DNA from 3 places in the Bacillus sp. KH172YL63 genome. Region 3 is predicted to be linked to each of the others. Evidence: riboswitches for the same ligand, from Rfam matches in the RefSeq annotation. Region 3 holds a riboswitch; each other region holds the start of a gene.
The links. A riboswitch is a leader RNA that binds a small molecule or an ion and turns the genes downstream of it on or off. The one in region 3 is predicted to bind thiamine pyrophosphate.
Positions count from the first base shown of each region.

Region 1: it holds a riboswitch for thiamine pyrophosphate, as region 3 does, so the genes downstream of both, KH172YL63_RS05295 (ABC transporter substrate-binding protein) here and tenA (thiaminase II) in region 3, are expected to answer to the same signal.
Region 2: it holds a riboswitch for thiamine pyrophosphate, as region 3 does, so the genes downstream of both, thiT (energy-coupled thiamine transporter ThiT) here and tenA (thiaminase II) in region 3, are expected to answer to the same signal.

Region 1 is NZ_AP022842.1:1,057,822-1,063,181, reverse strand. Features, by position in the region: gene KH172YL63_RS05305 (ABC transporter permease) at 1-358, opposite strand, end outside; gene KH172YL63_RS05300 (MTH1187 family thiamine-binding protein) at 355-648, opposite strand; gene KH172YL63_RS05295 (ABC transporter substrate-binding protein) at 662-1,648, opposite strand; TPP riboswitch at 1,801-1,910, opposite strand; gene KH172YL63_RS05290 (phosphotransferase enzyme family protein) at 1,979-2,869, opposite strand; gene KH172YL63_RS05285 (aldo/keto reductase) at 2,954-3,856, shown strand; gene KH172YL63_RS05280 (Fur-regulated basic protein FbpA) at 3,944-4,129, opposite strand; gene KH172YL63_RS05275 (cation diffusion facilitator family transporter) at 4,213-5,106, opposite strand; gene KH172YL63_RS05270 (heavy metal translocating P-type ATPase) at 5,117-5,360, opposite strand, start outside.
Region 2 is NZ_AP022842.1:445,397-450,756, forward strand. Features, by position in the region: gene KH172YL63_RS02270 (DL-endopeptidase inhibitor IseA family protein) at 1-1,117, shown strand, start outside; gene KH172YL63_RS02275 (hypothetical protein) at 1,238-1,537, shown strand; TPP riboswitch at 1,606-1,704, shown strand; gene thiT (energy-coupled thiamine transporter ThiT) at 1,778-2,374, shown strand; gene KH172YL63_RS02285 (threonine/serine exporter family protein) at 2,537-3,298, shown strand; gene KH172YL63_RS02290 (threonine/serine exporter family protein) at 3,337-3,792, shown strand; gene KH172YL63_RS02295 (beta-propeller domain-containing protein) at 4,791-5,360, shown strand, end outside.
Region 3 is NZ_AP022842.1:2,004,956-2,010,315, forward strand. Features, by position in the region: gene KH172YL63_RS09945 (energy-coupling factor transporter transmembrane component T family protein) at 1-222, opposite strand, end outside; gene KH172YL63_RS09950 (ABC transporter ATP-binding protein) at 219-1,646, opposite strand; gene KH172YL63_RS09955 (ECF transporter S component) at 1,661-2,281, opposite strand; gene tenA (thiaminase II) at 2,232-2,939, opposite strand; TPP riboswitch at 3,053-3,160, opposite strand; gene KH172YL63_RS09965 (response regulator transcription factor) at 3,279-3,878, opposite strand; gene KH172YL63_RS09970 (sensor histidine kinase) at 3,875-5,011, opposite strand; gene KH172YL63_RS09975 (hypothetical protein) at 5,116-5,313, opposite strand.

The sequences.
Region 1 (5,360 bases), 950 kb from region 3:
GCAAACCAAATCCGAACCAAATGACCAGGAGTGGCGCAAGGACAATGATCGGTATATTTTGAGAAAGGATCATCAGTGGATAGAGGGCCTCCCTTACTTTCGGAAGGAGATGGAGGGCTACTGCCGCTCCGATTCCGAATGAACATCCGATCACAAATCCAACGACCGTCAGAAGCGTGGTGGAGGTAAGGTGACCGGTAAATTCCCCCCAAGAGGAAATCCCCTCACTCCAAATATCTGATGGTGCTGGCATCAACCACGTTGGCACCTTGAATATCCCTATACTGACTTCCCAGATGATGAATAAAAGGATGAGGACCAAGAAGGGTCTCCATCCTTTTGAAATCCACTGCCTCATCCTCTGTACTTCTCCGTCAATTGATTCATTTCAATGCCGTCCGGCTGATAAAGCACCTTGATTTGAGAAATGACATTTTTGCTCCCAAGCTCGACCATCCGTTCATTCATTTCTTCGATCACTTTGAATAATTCACTGAGATCGCCTTCCATCGTCGTTTCCAACGGATGGACTTCATAACGGACACCTGACTTTTCAATGATGGCAATCGCCTCATCTACATACGGGATGACATCTTCCCCGTTTTTTGTCTTCGGGATGATTTGTATACTTACGAGTGAGTTCCCCATTACCGTTCACCTCTTATTTTGGTAAAAATTCGTTTGTGAATGCCTGCTTGCTGTCAAGCTTCTTATCTAACAGATCATTTTCATACATCCAGTCAGCATAGCCTTCCCACACTTCAAGCTTCTGTTCTCCCCATCTTTTTGCATCATCTTTGTATTTCGGGGCTAACCATTCCTGGCTTTTCAAGACTAATTCTTCATCTAAATCTGGCGCTGAGGAAAGCAGGATCTCCCCTGCCTCTTTCGGATGATCGATGGAGAATTGATATCCTTTTGATGTTGCGGCCAAAAACGCCTTTACTGTTTCCGGGTCCGAGTCGATCATTTTTTCATTCGTTGTCAGTACTGGCGTGTAGTAATCCAGCTTGTCCGAGTAGTCCTTCACATACAGCATGTTCAATTCTTCACCGCGAAGCTCTGCTTCAATCCCTGTCCATCCATAATAAATCCAGGCAAAATCCACATCACGTTTGACGGCTGTAAAGAAATCGGTGTCTCCCATATTGATGAAATTCACTTTTTCTACATCTGCACCTTCCTGCTTCATGATGGAAGTCATCACGGCTTTTTCAACAGGGGAACCCCATCCTCCATAGCTTTTCCCTTCGAAATCTTCAGGCTTTGCAATCCCCTTATCCTTTGGCGAAGCAAATCCTGATGTATTGTGCTGGATGACGGCAGCGATGGATACAAGGGGAACATCCTGAACCCTTGCCTGTGTCACACTTTCCTGATACCCAACGCCAAATTCAGCCTTACCGGAAGCGACAAGCTGATCGGCACCTGCTTCTCCTGGTAAGATAATGTCCACATCAAGGCCCTCGTCTTTAAAATAGCCCTTCTCTTTGGCTACATACAGCCCCGTGTGATTTGTATTCGGAGTCCAGTCCAGTACGACCGAGACTTTTTTCAACTCTTCCTTTTTTTCATCCGCAGTATCCCCACCGCCGCCGCAGGCAGTCAGCAGAAACACGGAACTGATGATCATTAACCATTTCTTCATGATGATTCCTCCTTGAATACTCAATGATAACGTAGCCTTAAAATAAATGAAGGCGGAACAATGGCAAGGAAACCCCAGCAGCAGGGCTGGAACGACAAAAATGCGCCCCAAGCAGCAGCTTTAGGACGCATCATTAAACAAATGTATGTATCGTTTAAGAGAATGTTGTTTCCTACGCTGGTATCAGCCAGTTCAGGTTCAAAGGGTCAGTATCTGCTGGATACAATCTCAACCGGCCTTACCGGTTCCCCTACACTTAGTATATGAAATTACACGTTATCTTCATCCCTACTTTGCCATAGAAAAGGTGGTTATTCAAGTATTACCTATTCATTTTATTGAAATGACCCCTGTACCGAGAAAATCTTCCACTATCGTTGTGAGAACTGAGCCAAGTGAAAAGCAGCCCCTGTCATAATAAAATAATGTGTACTGCAAGAGAAAAGTAAGGATCACGTATGGCAGCAGCCTCCTTTCCTCCGGTGTCAGAGCAGCACCGGCCCCCTCATACCCCTTCAAAAACGCAGCGACGGATCCTGATGAAGCCGGCACATTTCCCTCCTTCAGCCTGCCTGCCAGGAAATAGCCGATGTCGGCTATACGGGGAGCCTTTCTCACCCGTTCAAAATCAATAAGGCCGGTAACCCGTCCACCTTTCATCAAGATATTGCCCTTATTCAGGTCACTGTGTACAAGCTGACAGGGTAATTCACTATATCGTCCCATCTTTCCCTTTAATTCCAGAAGCACTTCCCTTGCCCATTTCCCAATCGGGGGGTGGCCACATTCATCCACCCATTGACGGGTATGTCTTTCAATTTCCCACCGGCTGACGATGCTCTGGCCGGGATACTTGTCCAAGTGCACATGTAAGGCTGACAAGTGTGCCCCTATGGCTGTCAGGGAAGAAAGTGTTGGTTCCTTCAACGGTTCCCCTTCGAGTGCTTCGTATAACAAGTAAGATTTTTCCCCAACCCTCAGTGCCGGCTGGCAGGCCCGGGTCAACAGGGGCGATTCAACAGCGATCCCCTTCCCGTTCAGATAGGCGGCCAGCTCAAGCTCATCCGAAGGTCCCCAGGGATGTGTGTTCCCTCTTCTTTTTAAATAAAATACCTTTCCCCCACTCTTCACCCTCCACACTTTTGGTGCGACCTGGGAGGCTACTATCAATTGGGGACCAAGTTCCCAACTCCGTAAAATATCCTGGATGGACGCTATCATTTTCCTTTCCTTTCAGAACGTAGTAATATACGTTTAGTATGACTTGAAAGAATATCTACATACCATTTGAAAAGGGGTTTAGAAATGCAACGAGTACAAATGTCTGAGGACTTATCATTTTCAAGGATCATCCATGGTTTGTGGAGACTTGCAGACTGGAAGCAATCGAAGGAAGATACACTTTCCTTGATTCAGCACAATATTGAAAGCGGCATCACTACATTCGACCATGCAGATATTTATGGATCTTATACGTGCGAAGCCCTCTTCGGTGACGCACTTTCACTACAGCCTTCATTACGTGAGAAAATGGAGATTGTCACAAAATGCGGCATCGTGCTTCCTTCTGGCAATCGTCCTGAACATAAGACACATCATTATAATACAAGCAAAAAGCATATTATCAGGTCGGTGGAACACTCTCTTCACAATCTAAACACCGACTATATCGACCTCTTACTCATACACCGCCCCGATCCGTTCATGAACGGGGAAGAAGTGGCAGAGGCCTTCACGCAGCTGAAAGAAGAAGGAAAGGTACGACACTTCGGTGTGTCCAATTTCAAACAGCACCAGTGGAACATGCTTCAATCGTATCTTCCTTTCCCACTGATCACCAACCAGATTGAATTGTCTGCTTATCATCTGGAAAACTTCGAAGACGGCACCTTGGATCACTGCCAGGAGAAACGGGTCGCACCGATGGCCTGGTCACCGCTGGCAGGAGGGGCGATCTTTAAAGGGGAAGACGAGAAAGCGCTGCGCCTTCAAGGGACATTAAAGAAAGTCCAGGAAGAAACGGGTGCCGAGGGAATCGATCAGGTGTTATATGCCTGGCTCCTGAATCATCCTGCGAACATCATGCCGATTGTCGGATCCGGCAAAAAAGCACGTATCCAGCGTGCAATCGACTCTCAACACATCACCTTGAACCATGATCAATGGTTTGAGATCCTCCAGTCATCCATGGGGCATGATGTACCGTGATGAATGTTAGATTCACTTGTTTCCCTAAAGAGCGGTAAGAACCATAAAAAAAGACGAGCCTTTTCATTTAAAAGGTCCGTCTTTTTTCTATTGAGCCATTTCTCCGCCAATATAGTATTCCAGGTAAACATCCTGCAAATCGTCCATTGATAATTCATACAGTTGTTTCCCGAAAGATTTATATACACCGATTCTTAATAGTTGTTGAATATAAAAGTCTTTTTTAAATTCAGGTGTCTTTTTCTGTTGAAGTGTTGTTTCCTGATGGTACATGACAATCCCTCCAGTTGAGGGTATACCCCAATTCTTGAAGGGAGTAAACATGATTGTTGAAAATTTTTCTATACGGTGAGCGTTTACGTACAAACGTGATGGTGACCTTCTGTGACACCCTTTCCTTCGACTTGGATCGTTGTATGTTGGATATCATACTCTTCTTCCAGGAAGTGGGACAATTCCACAAGGATGCGGTCCCTGTCCACCTCTTCCCCTACTACGACATGACAGCTCAATGCCGTGAAATCCGAAGTGATGCACCAGACATGGAGATCATGCACTTCCAGTACGCCCCCGAGTTGAGATAAATCTGACTTCACCTTTTCAGTATCGATGTGTTCAGGGGAACCTTCCATCAGGATATGGATGGAATCTTTCGTTACCCTCCATCCGGAAATGATGATGAGGACGGCTACAATGACTGATGCAATCGGATCTGCCAGGTTCCAGCTGAAGAAATAGATCAACAGACCCGCTATGATGGCACCGACAGAACCGAGCATGTCTCCGAGAACGTGGAGGAAGGCACTCCTGACATTGAGGTTATGTTCTGTGTCACCCCTCATCAGGATCCATGCCACGATGATATTCACGACCAGACCGATAACGGCGATGATCATCATCGTTGGAGAAACCGTCGGCGTATCGATGAAACGATGATACGCCTCCCAAAAGATATAAAGAGAGACCAGCAGCAAGGTGATGCCGTTTAGGAATGCGGCTACAATTTCAAATCGCTTGTAACCATACGTCTTCCCTTTATCAGTCGCCTTCTCCCCGATATAAAATGCTGCAAGGCTCAGGCCAAGTGCCGCAGCATCGCTGAGCATATGCCCGGCATCTGAAAGAAGGGCTAAGCTGTTTGTGACGATGCCCCCGATCACCTCAACGATCATAAAGGTGAAGATAAATACAAAGCTGATGAATAACGCTTTCTTATTCTGGTTATGTCCATGGTTGTGATCGTGACCCATTGGGTATCCCTCACTTTCTATCTTTGATTCTCAATAATCTCAGCCCGTTTAAAGTGACGAGCAGCGTTGCGCCCATATCGGCAAAGATGGCAATCCACAACGTCAGCCACCCGGGGATGACCAGTAATAGGGCAAGAAGTTTGATGCCGATGGCAAATGTGATATTTTGCTTGATAATCGCAAGCGTCTTTCTGCTTAAGCCGATAATATAAGGTAATTTCTTTAAATCATCATTCATCAGTGCGATGTCTGCC
Region 2 (5,360 bases), 1.6 Mb from region 3:
TTTGAAAAACAGACCAGATCTTGCTCCGCGGAAAGCATTCAAGCAAGAGCTGAAAACCAAATTATTCGAAGAAATGGAAGGTCAGAAAATCAGCAGGCCACAATGGGGCAGGTGGATCCCGAATCTGCTGGCGGCAGCATTTATCATGGCGGGAATCCTTTTTACAGTTGAACTGATTGATTTCGGTAAAGACGGGCAGAATGCAGAACAGCAGGTAGACATTGTGAAACAAGACCCGGCTCCCCAGGAAGTAACTGAACTCAGTGAATCGCTCGCCGACAAACTGATCGCAGTGGCGTTCAACCGCTATGATTCCATCCTGAATGATGAGGGTGGAGAAACATTTACGTATAAAGGCGAAACGTACCGATATATGAGTGAGCCATTTGATTCAGAGGAAAAGGTGATCAGCTACCTGGCCGAAAGCTTTACCGTCGACGCTGCCCGGCAAATGATCAAGGATCATCCCTTTGTGGTGCACGACGGGAAACTGGCGCAGCCGGATGTCGCCTATCAAAGCGATGATATGTGGACTAATACGTTAGCGGTCAAAGTGAAGACAACCGACACGATGGGTGATGTCACCTATGAAATTCCCAATGCCGGGCACAGGGATGGAGTGACCGTCGAAAGCTTCAGGGTGATATTTGATCACGGATGGAAGTTCAGCGTGGTGATGCCATTTTCACACAATGAAATCGAGAAAAGCGATAATGACGGATTCTCTTTGACGGTGGAGGAAAAGGAAGCGTACCAGGCATTTGCAGAAGACCCGACCGAAGTCCATCTTCACGGACTGTCACCGATCAGTATTGCAAAGGTTTATGTGCAGGCATTATTGGACGGACGACCGGACCTTGTTTATGAATTGTACACAGACCGACGTGAATTTGTTCAGTGGTCAAAGGAAGAAGATGAGAATATGACCGCATCACACCGGGCTACAAAGGAACATATTCTGCAAACCTATAAGGGGATCGGCAGCGGAGAATTCATTCAAACGAGTGATAAAACTGGATATATCAAATATGATAACGGAAGGGAAGGTGGAGGCGGTTTTCAGATGGTGAAGGACGAAGACGGCTACTGGAGCGTAAGGTTCATGCCGATTCAATAGATGCATATTTAATAGTGAAAATGGGGGCTGCAGTTGAAGCAGCCCTTTTGTCATGGGAGGGGATAGGCATATAATAGATGGAATAAGAGTATAGTAGTCTTAAGGAAGGGGGAGTGTAGATTGATCAGGATATCAAGAGCGAAGAAAGTCTTATTGCTCACTTTGGCCATCATCATCTTCATCATCGCCAACCGGATCTCGAGCGTGCAGCATTTGACAGCAAGATTCGCCGCCAGTATGTATGTGAGCTTGAAATATCAAGAACTTGACCTCGAATACCAAAACGTGGAATATTCACCCCAGTTCGAAGATTACTCTGTCGCCTATAAGGACAGGGATGGCAGGGTATACGGCTTTATGGTCACTCCTAAATCAATGCCTGTCATCATCATGCATGATCCCCTCAGTGAGACTCCTTAGAAATACAAACTATTTTTCTTTCAATCTTTCACGAATCATGTATAATAAATGAATAATAACTTAATGAACGTAACCACAAGGGGAGCGAAAGCTGAGAGTGAACACATTGTTCTGACCCTCTGAACCTGTTAGTTAGGACTAGCGTAGGGATGTGGAAAATAAGCAATGAATGGTCTAATTCATGCTGTATCTTCATTCCCCCTTTATGGTTTCGGTTCAATATTCCAGGGGGATTTTTTTATGAAAAATTTACGTCTTGTCGTACTGCTGGAAGCTTCATTGATGGCGGCTTTCGCTGTGATCCTTGATCTGCTTCCTTCTATTAAACTGTCACCGAGCATCTCTATTTCAATCGCGATGGTGCCGATCTTTCTACTATCCTATCGAAGAGGCATGACAGCCGGTATCCTGGCAGGATTTGTTTGGGGGATCCTGCAGATTGCCCTCGGAGACGCCTGGATTGCGACACCTGTCCAAATGGTGATCGAGTATTTCATCGCCTTCGCTTTCATCGGATTTGCCGGGCTCCTTTCCGGTAGAATTCAATCGGCATTAGGAGAGAACAGAAAATCCAAAGCGATTCTGTGGGTGATCCTTGCTACGTTTTTAGGCAGCCTGGCGAGGTATTTCTGGCATTTCATCGCAGGCTTTATCTTTTTTGCCGAATATGCACCGGAAGATATGTCTCCGGTACTTTTCTCATTCGTCGTAAACGGCATCACGATGCTCGGCTCGGCGATCCTTTGTGCACTGACACTGGTGATCATCACCAATATCGCACCGAGACTGATCAAAGTGCGTACAGCACGTCAGGAAATGACCCGCAAAGCTTCTTAATATGCCGGACCGGTCCTTTTGGGGCCGGTCTTTTTTTGAGGAGAGATCATATTCAGCCTCTCATATTAAATCTCCGTTAAATCATGATGTTCCTCATTGCTTACACACTCTCTTTCCGATAAACTAAACCTATTCAAAAAATAGTACGTGTGGAGAGATCGTATGGAAGCAAAAATGATAAGAAGATATGACATTATGGAGGTCAGCCTCCTCGCAGGGAAGATCATGCTGCAAAGCGGGGCCGAGACTTACCGGGTGGAAGATACGATGATGCGGATCGCCGCTTCCTATGGTATCTCCGAATCCCATAGCTACGTGACCCCGACCGGGATCATCTTCTCGATTGAAACGTCTGAACCGACAAAAACGAAGCTGATTCGAATCAACGAGCGTTCAACGGACCTTGAAAAGGTGACCCTCGTCAACAGCATCTCCCGGCAGATCAGCCTGGGCCACCTTACGATTGAAGAAGCGTACAACGCCCTTGAAAAGTTGGATGAATCCGACCTGTCTTATTCACTCCTGCTTCAAGTCGCGGCAGCATCGATCGCCAGCGGCTGCTTCCTCATCATGTTCCAGGGGATCTGGAAGGATTTCATCCCGGCGTTGATCACTGGGGGCATCGGATTTACAAGCCTGATCTATTTCCACCGCTTCGTACCGATCAAGTTCTTTGCAGAATTCCTGGCGTCCTTCATCATCGGGATGCTTTCCTTCGGTTTCGTACAGCTCGGATATGGACAGGAATTGGATAAGATCATCATCGGATCCGTCATGCCGCTTGTACCCGGACTGTTAATCACGAACGCGGTCAGGGACCTCATGGCCGGACATCTCGTCTCCGGTTTATCAAAAGGGGCAGAAGCCTTCCTGACCGCCTTTGCGATCGGCACGGGCATCGCGGTCGTATTCACGCTCACGTAGAGTGAAAAACGTTAAGAAAGATTTGAGGTGAAAAAGGGATGCTCATCATCGAACAATTAATCACAAGCTTCATTTCCGCAGCGGCATTCGGCATCATCTTCAATGCCCCGAAACAATCCCTTTTCAAATGCGGAATTGTCGGGATGCTTGGGTGGATCATCTATATCATCATGATCCTGAACGAAGCAGACACCGTGCTTGCCACGCTGCTTGCCTCCTTTGTCGTCGCCGTGGTCAGCCAGGTGTTTGCAAAGATGTACAAAACCCCGGTCATCATCTTCTCTGTTGCCGGGATCATCCCCCTCGTTCCGGGAGGGCTTGCTTATGATGCAATGCGAAACTTTGTTCAGAACGACTACAACGCTGCCATCAACCTGGCGGCCAAAGCCTTCATGATCTCAGGCTCCATCGCCATCGGACTCATCTTCTCCGAAGTCATCAACCAGCTCATCCGAAACGCCAAACTGAACGCCAGCGCCCGGCGAATGAGATAGAGGGACGGACCTTGCTTGTGTGAGGTCTTTTTTTGAGGTTGGCATGGGGGTGTGGTACTGCTCGTCGTTGCGATAGCGATTTTTCGACAAAGAGATCATATATTGAGCATCACGCTCATATATCAGGATTCGAGCTCATAAATTAAAAATCCGGCTCATATTTTTCGAAAGCGGCTCATAAATAGTGGAAACCGGCTCATAAGTGAGGGAAGAGAGCCGGTTTTGGTCTGTCTGAAGGGTTCGACAGGTCTTCAATAAGGTGAATTCTGGTTGGATATGAGCATGAAATCGATTTTTCATCAAAAGAACAGCTAAAGTTGGACGGTTTTCTATAAAAATAAACTACCAGTAAAGCGGCAGACACTTGGATATGAATATCGTATAAGTGTTTAGCCTCGCACAGAGATTTTTCGACAAAGAGATCATATATCGAGCATCACGCTCATATATCAGAATTCAAGCTCATAAATTAAAAATCCGGCTCATATTTTTCGAAAGGGGATCATAAATAGTGGAAACCGGCTCATAAGTGAGGGAGAGAGCCGGTTTTGGTCTGTCTGAAGGGTTCGACAAGTCTTCAATAAGGTGGATTCTGGTTGGATATGAGCAGGAAATCGATTTTTCATCAAAAAAACAGCTGAATTCGGACGTTTCTCCATAAAACTAAAAGAGGCAGACACTCTGATATGCATATCCGTTAAAATCCTCATTGCCAACGATTTCTCGACAAAGAGATCACATATAAGTAACACCAATATAACTCAAGCTTCCGGCTCATAACTTGTCAAAACCACCTCACAAATGAGACAGCCAGTTCTTAACTCTCTGATCAGTCCGCCACCTCTCACATACCTCGCTAAACCCTACATAAAAACAAAAACCTATTTTCAAAAAGCTTTCCACCACAATTCCTCCCTTAAACCCGGACAACTCCCCATGTAACGAATCCCCCTTCACAACGTCTAATGACCTAATAAGACGTATAGGAGGGTCATACCATGAGGAAAAAGTACTTATTCATTATGGCAGCTGTTGTTCTGCTTTTAGCGCTAGGGACGTTTGTGTACAGCCAGAGGCCTGTAGTAGAGACGGATGGGAAGTTCGCTGATGAGTCTCTTTTGATGGAGAATGACGCATGGACATTGCGGTTCTCGAAGGCTCTTAGCAAAAATACCGTCACGCGGGAAAACATCTTTGTTGAAGACTCAGACGGCAGGAGGGTCGACGTTTCCCTGACGCTGAGTGATGACCGGAAGTCCCTGGAGGTGGCCCCGCCATCAGAAGGATATCCGTCAGGACAGCAACGATTCATCCTTCATATTTCTCCAAAAGTGAAAACCACATGGGGCCTTTCGTATGATGGAGACACGGAAATCCCCTTTACCGTCACCTCGCAATTACCAAGCATACAATCGAAACAGGCACTGACGAATTATTTTAAGAAAATCATCAAAGAAAATAAAAAGCATGCCGGTTTATTTAGAACGATGGAGTTGGAAACGAAAACGGCTGAGGATTCTGCAGAAATGGAATCTTCTCAATCGACCTCCGAGTTTTCAGGAACGAAT
Region 3 (5,360 bases):
AGCGAATACGAGAAAAAAGGGAAGCGTCAATATGCAGATGATTTTACTTGAATAACCTGAAAACAATACAAGCAGGGCATAAAAGAACAACGTCAAGTAGAATAACCAGTTGAAATAGTGAACAAAAAGCATGAATAGAAATAATCCGATCATGATCATGAGCTTGAAGCTTGGATTGATCTGATGGAACCATGTTTCTTTATAGTCGAATTGAATATTCATAGTGCTTTGCCCCCAATAGAAAGCTTGCAACAGTCGGCCACCAGCTGTCCCTGTTCAACTGTCCAAACCCTTGTAGCGAATTGGGAACGGATCTTGTCGTCATGGGTGACCATCATAATAGTGGTTCCCTCTTGTTGGAATTCCTGGAGCATTTCAAGCAGTGCAAAGGTATTCACGGAATCCTGCCCAAAAGTCGGTTCATCCAATAATAAGATGTCCCTGTTTCCGACGATGGAAGCCGCAACACTCAAACGCCGCTTCTGGCCCATAGATAGATGATAGGGATGGTGATCCTTGAAGTCTTGCAGATTGAATCTTTCCAGTAATGCATTCACCCTTCTTTTCACCACATGGGAAGGAGTATCTCTGAGACGATAACTGTAGGCTGCTTCTTCATAAACAGTCTGGGCAACAAACTGAAACTCAGGATTTTGAAATACAAAGGAGCACCCATCCGGCGGTTTCTTGCTCGAGATCTGTTTGCCATGCAGTTCATACGTCCCTGAAGTCGGGATGAACTGCATAAGGCTGTGAAGCAAGGTGGACTTACCGGCACCGTTCCTGCCAGTGATGACGATCCATTCACCTCGGTGGATGTCTGCTCTCGGAATGTGTATTTTCATTTCCTTCTGGATGTAACCTCTGAAGTTCTCTAACCTCATGATTTTTTCAAGAGATGCGCTCACCGTTTTTGGCGGCGAGGTTGAGAGATATTCCTCCCATGCTTGTGGATACCAGACACCGATGGTTTTCAGGACGTGTTTAAACGTTTTGAATATGGTTTCCTTTCTCCCATCTGCCATGATGTTGCCGTCTCCATCAAATAGAATGAGCCGGTCAATGATCTCCAACACGTGATCAAGCTTATGCTCAATGATGACGAGGGTCCGGTCCCGGGAGTTCTCTTTCACGGTCTCCCACACTTCCTTCGTACTGTCATCATCCAACAGGGCGGTAGGTTCATCGAGAAATAACGTATCGGGACGGAGGGCGAGAGTTGACGCAATCGCTAGCTTTTGTTTCATCCCCCCCGACAGGGTTGAGATTTTCGTATGGGGATCTTGAAGCTCTAATCCCACCATATTTAACATTTCCTGAATTCTCTGAGGCATTTCAACTTTTGGAACCCGGAGATTTTCAAGCACAAAGGCAATTTCCTCATCTACATAAGGCATGCAAAATTGCGCGTCTGGATCTTGAAACACATAACCGCTGCTATCAGCGGTTTTAATGGTCTCGGCTTTCATCGGCACTTCGATAGACTTTGGGATCACCCCGGCCAAGACGTTGAGCAGGGTGGATTTCCCGCACCCGGATGGCCCTAACAACAATACTTTTTCCCCTTTTTCAATAGTCAGGCTGAGATCTTTAAACAGAAGTCGTTCAGATCCGGGAAATTTAAGCCGCAGTTTTTCAATATGCATGAGGCATCACTCCTTTATAAATCGAGTGCATCATACTCCTCCTGATCGACCCGGCGCACCAAACTTGTGACGCCTGTTTTTTCAAGGGCTCTGACGAGGAAATGGGAGCCTATACCTGCTATTAGGATTGCTCCTATGATTCTTGCAGTAATGAATAAGAGTAAATTCCAGAGAACAAGGTCCCCCATATACCCTTTCGCATAATCCATGAAGATCGACCCGATGGCGGAGCTGACCGCGGCGGTGCAGATGACCAGGATGTCATAGCGTTTATATCGTGTGGCAAGGAATACAAGTTCAGCCATCAGCCCTTGTATGATTCCGAACAGCAGGACCTCAAGTCCCCATTCAGAGCCCATCAGGAATTCTCCTGAAGATGCGGCGATTTCCGCCAACAGTGCCACCCCTGGCTTGCGGATAATCAAGAATGCGACCATAGCCGCCATGAACCACATGCCATAAATCAATTGATCCGCGTGTATACCGAAAGGCTTCAGCATGTTATAGAGGGGACCCCATACTTTGTAAATGACCCCAAAAAGAATCGAAATCACAACCGTTACCAATATATCCGTCAATTTCAACTTAGACACGGCCGGCACCTTCCTTCCGGTTGAAAGCAAGGGTATGTTCATACGGCCATCTTTCAAGTGTATAAGCCATTTCCCAGAACTGCAGTTCATAAATACTGCTTAAGATAAAGTTTTCTTTCATTCTATCTTTATCTGAGGCTGACATCGTTTCCGCCAACGTGTCCAGACGCTCGATCTGCTCTTCCACCAGCTCCCGGAACCACTCTCCACCATAGGCGGCAATCCATTCCTGATAAATCGGTTCCTCCGGGGTACACGATTTCAAGTGCTCGCCAACCTCATAATACAGCCAATAGCAGGGAAGTATGGCGGCAAGGATATCTGCAAGCCCGCCGTATTGAGCGGATCGGTACATATGTGACGTATATGCATAAGCAGTCGGGGCAGGCTTGAACTGTTGCTTTTCTTCTTCTGTGATGCCCAACCTTTTCGAGAAATTCGCATGAAGTGAAAGCTCTGCTTCATTTGTCCCGACAGCGTGTGCTGCCATCCTCGATGTCGTATGTAAATCGGTTGCTTTCGATGCGCCTAACGCTTGTACCTTGGAAAAATGGGAAAGATAATAAGCATCCTGGAGCACATAATACTTAAAGTTTTCCAACGGAAGCGTTCCGTCGCCGATCCCTTTTACAAAGGGATGGTTGAAGCTCGCCTCCCAAATGTCAGTGACTGCATTTCTTAATTCAGCTGTAAATGTCATGATTCTCTCCTTTTCCAGACGACCCGAACTAGGCACAAAAAAGCCACTTTCCATGATGCATGCAGCATACAGAAAGTGGCTTGAGATCTCTTTGATCATACATGATGATACGTGACCGTCAAACACCACTTCCCTACGCTGGTCTCAACCAGATCAGGTTCAAAGGGTCTCAAAGTCATACTTTAATCTCAGCCTTCAACAAGGCACCCCTAGTGGATCGTCTTATGAAATTTGTATTCGATGTAATCGTACCATGATTCTATTTCTTGTCAACTAAAAAAAGAATTTCTTTTCGTTCAAGAGGGACGGACCTCTTATTCAAAGGTCCGTCCCTCCAGGCTATTTAAACCATCCTTTTTCTTTTGAGTGGGTGATGGCTTCTATGCGGTTTTTGACTTCCAGTTTGTCAAGGATGGCAGAGATATAGTTACGGACGGTCCCTGTTTTCAGGGAAAGCTCATCGGCGATTTCCCGCGTGTTTTTTCCGTGGGACACGAGTTCAAGAACCTCCTTTTCCCGGTCGGTCAGCGGATTTTCTTCACTGTACACATCATCGATCAATTCAGGTGCATAGATCCGCTTTCCGTCCATGACCAGCCGGATCGAGTCTGCCAACTCTTCGCTCGGGCTGTCCTTCAATAAATATCCTTTGACCCCGCCTTTTAACGCGCGCTGGAAATAACCTGACCGGGCAAATGTCGTGAGGATAATCACTTTGCATTCTTCCCCTTTTAATTCCTCTGCTGCTTCCAGTCCGGTTTTCTTAGGCATCTCGATATCCATAATGCAAATGTCAGGTTTGAGTTCATGGACGAGTGAAACGGCCTCCTCCCCGTTCGCCGCTTTACCGACCACTTCCATATCGTCCTCCAAACTGAGCAATGATCCCAGAGCACCGAGCAGCATTCTCTGATCCTCTGCTATAACGATTCTTATCATGCCATTCCCTCCCTATCTACCTGCTTGATTACTTTAGGCACCTTCATGATCAATGTCGTCCCGTGTTCTGAAAGTATTTCCAAGCTTCCATTCACAAATTCAAGCCTTTCTCTCATCCCGATCAAGCCACTGCCCTTCGATTCTGTATAATCCCCGGAGATCCCCCGTCCGTCATCCTCCACCGTGATGATCATTTCCTTATCAGAATCTTTAATATCAAGACGGCACACAGATGCGCTGCTATGCTTGACCACATTCGTCACGGCTTCCTTTAAGCACATACTCAATATATTTTCCATAAACAAAGAGGTCTGTGGCAAAGCCGCCGGTTCTGCCATTTTGAATTGAATGTCGGCCGCTTTTAATAATTGCTTGATGCGGACGATTTCGTCTTTCAGCCTGACGCCCCTCATCTGGGAAACCATTGTCCTGACTTCGCTCAGGGCTGTCCTTGCCGTCTGCTGGACATCCCTAAGCTCACTTCTTGCCTGTTCAGGATCTTTGTAGACCAGCTTTCTTGCAAGATCACTTTTCAGTCCTATGAGTGACAGCTTTTGACCGAGTGTATCGTGCAGGTCCCTGGCGATTCTATGCCGCTCTTCCTGTTTAACCAGGTCAGAAATCCGTTTATTCGCATCCTCCAGCTGATCCTCAAGCAGCACTTGCTTGTTCCTGTTGTAAATATTGAAAGGCAGGAGGATGACGCTGATCCAAATGATCAGAATGAATGGAAACTGAGATAAAAATAACTCATCCTGCAGCACAAAGTTGTAGTTGATCGAGGCTGTCGTTAGGACGAGGTGGATGATGTACAGTGTCAAGAATGCTACCCGGTTCTTTATATTCCCGTTGTAATAGGCGATATAAAAAGCAAAATAGATGAAATTGAACTGAATCGTCATCGTGATCGATATCGCGATCAAAATCGATGTCCATAAATATACCGGCCAATCCCTCGATATAAAAGCAAACCGTAATGAAATAAAGAAAAGAATCGTTAAGGTGATTCCCACTGCGATTTCAATCGTCGAGGATGATTGAAAGATAAAATAAAATGGCAGGATAGAGATGATACTCCATATGTAAGGAGATATACCTGAGGCCCGCTGAGTGGTGATAAGCTTTCTTGGCAATTGCACGTTAAACCCTCATTTTTTAATCATATTTCATGCTGGTCTCCTGTATGATCCCATTCATGATTGGATGTCCATAAGTGCCCGACTCAGTAAAGAGCGGGTCAGTATTTCCTGGATTTAAGGGATTTTTGTTTCTGCATAACCTCATAGGATTTATGAATGATATCCGTCAGCACGTCACCTTTATACACACGGCCGATTTTTGTATTCTGCTGATAGTATTCGACGATTTCATCCAATTTCTCTGAGGTTTCTTTATCTACCCTTACATTCAACTGCATTCTTCCTTGATCTGACAAGGTTTTTCACCCTCTTTCGTCATTATGATATCAATTGCTAGCACTTT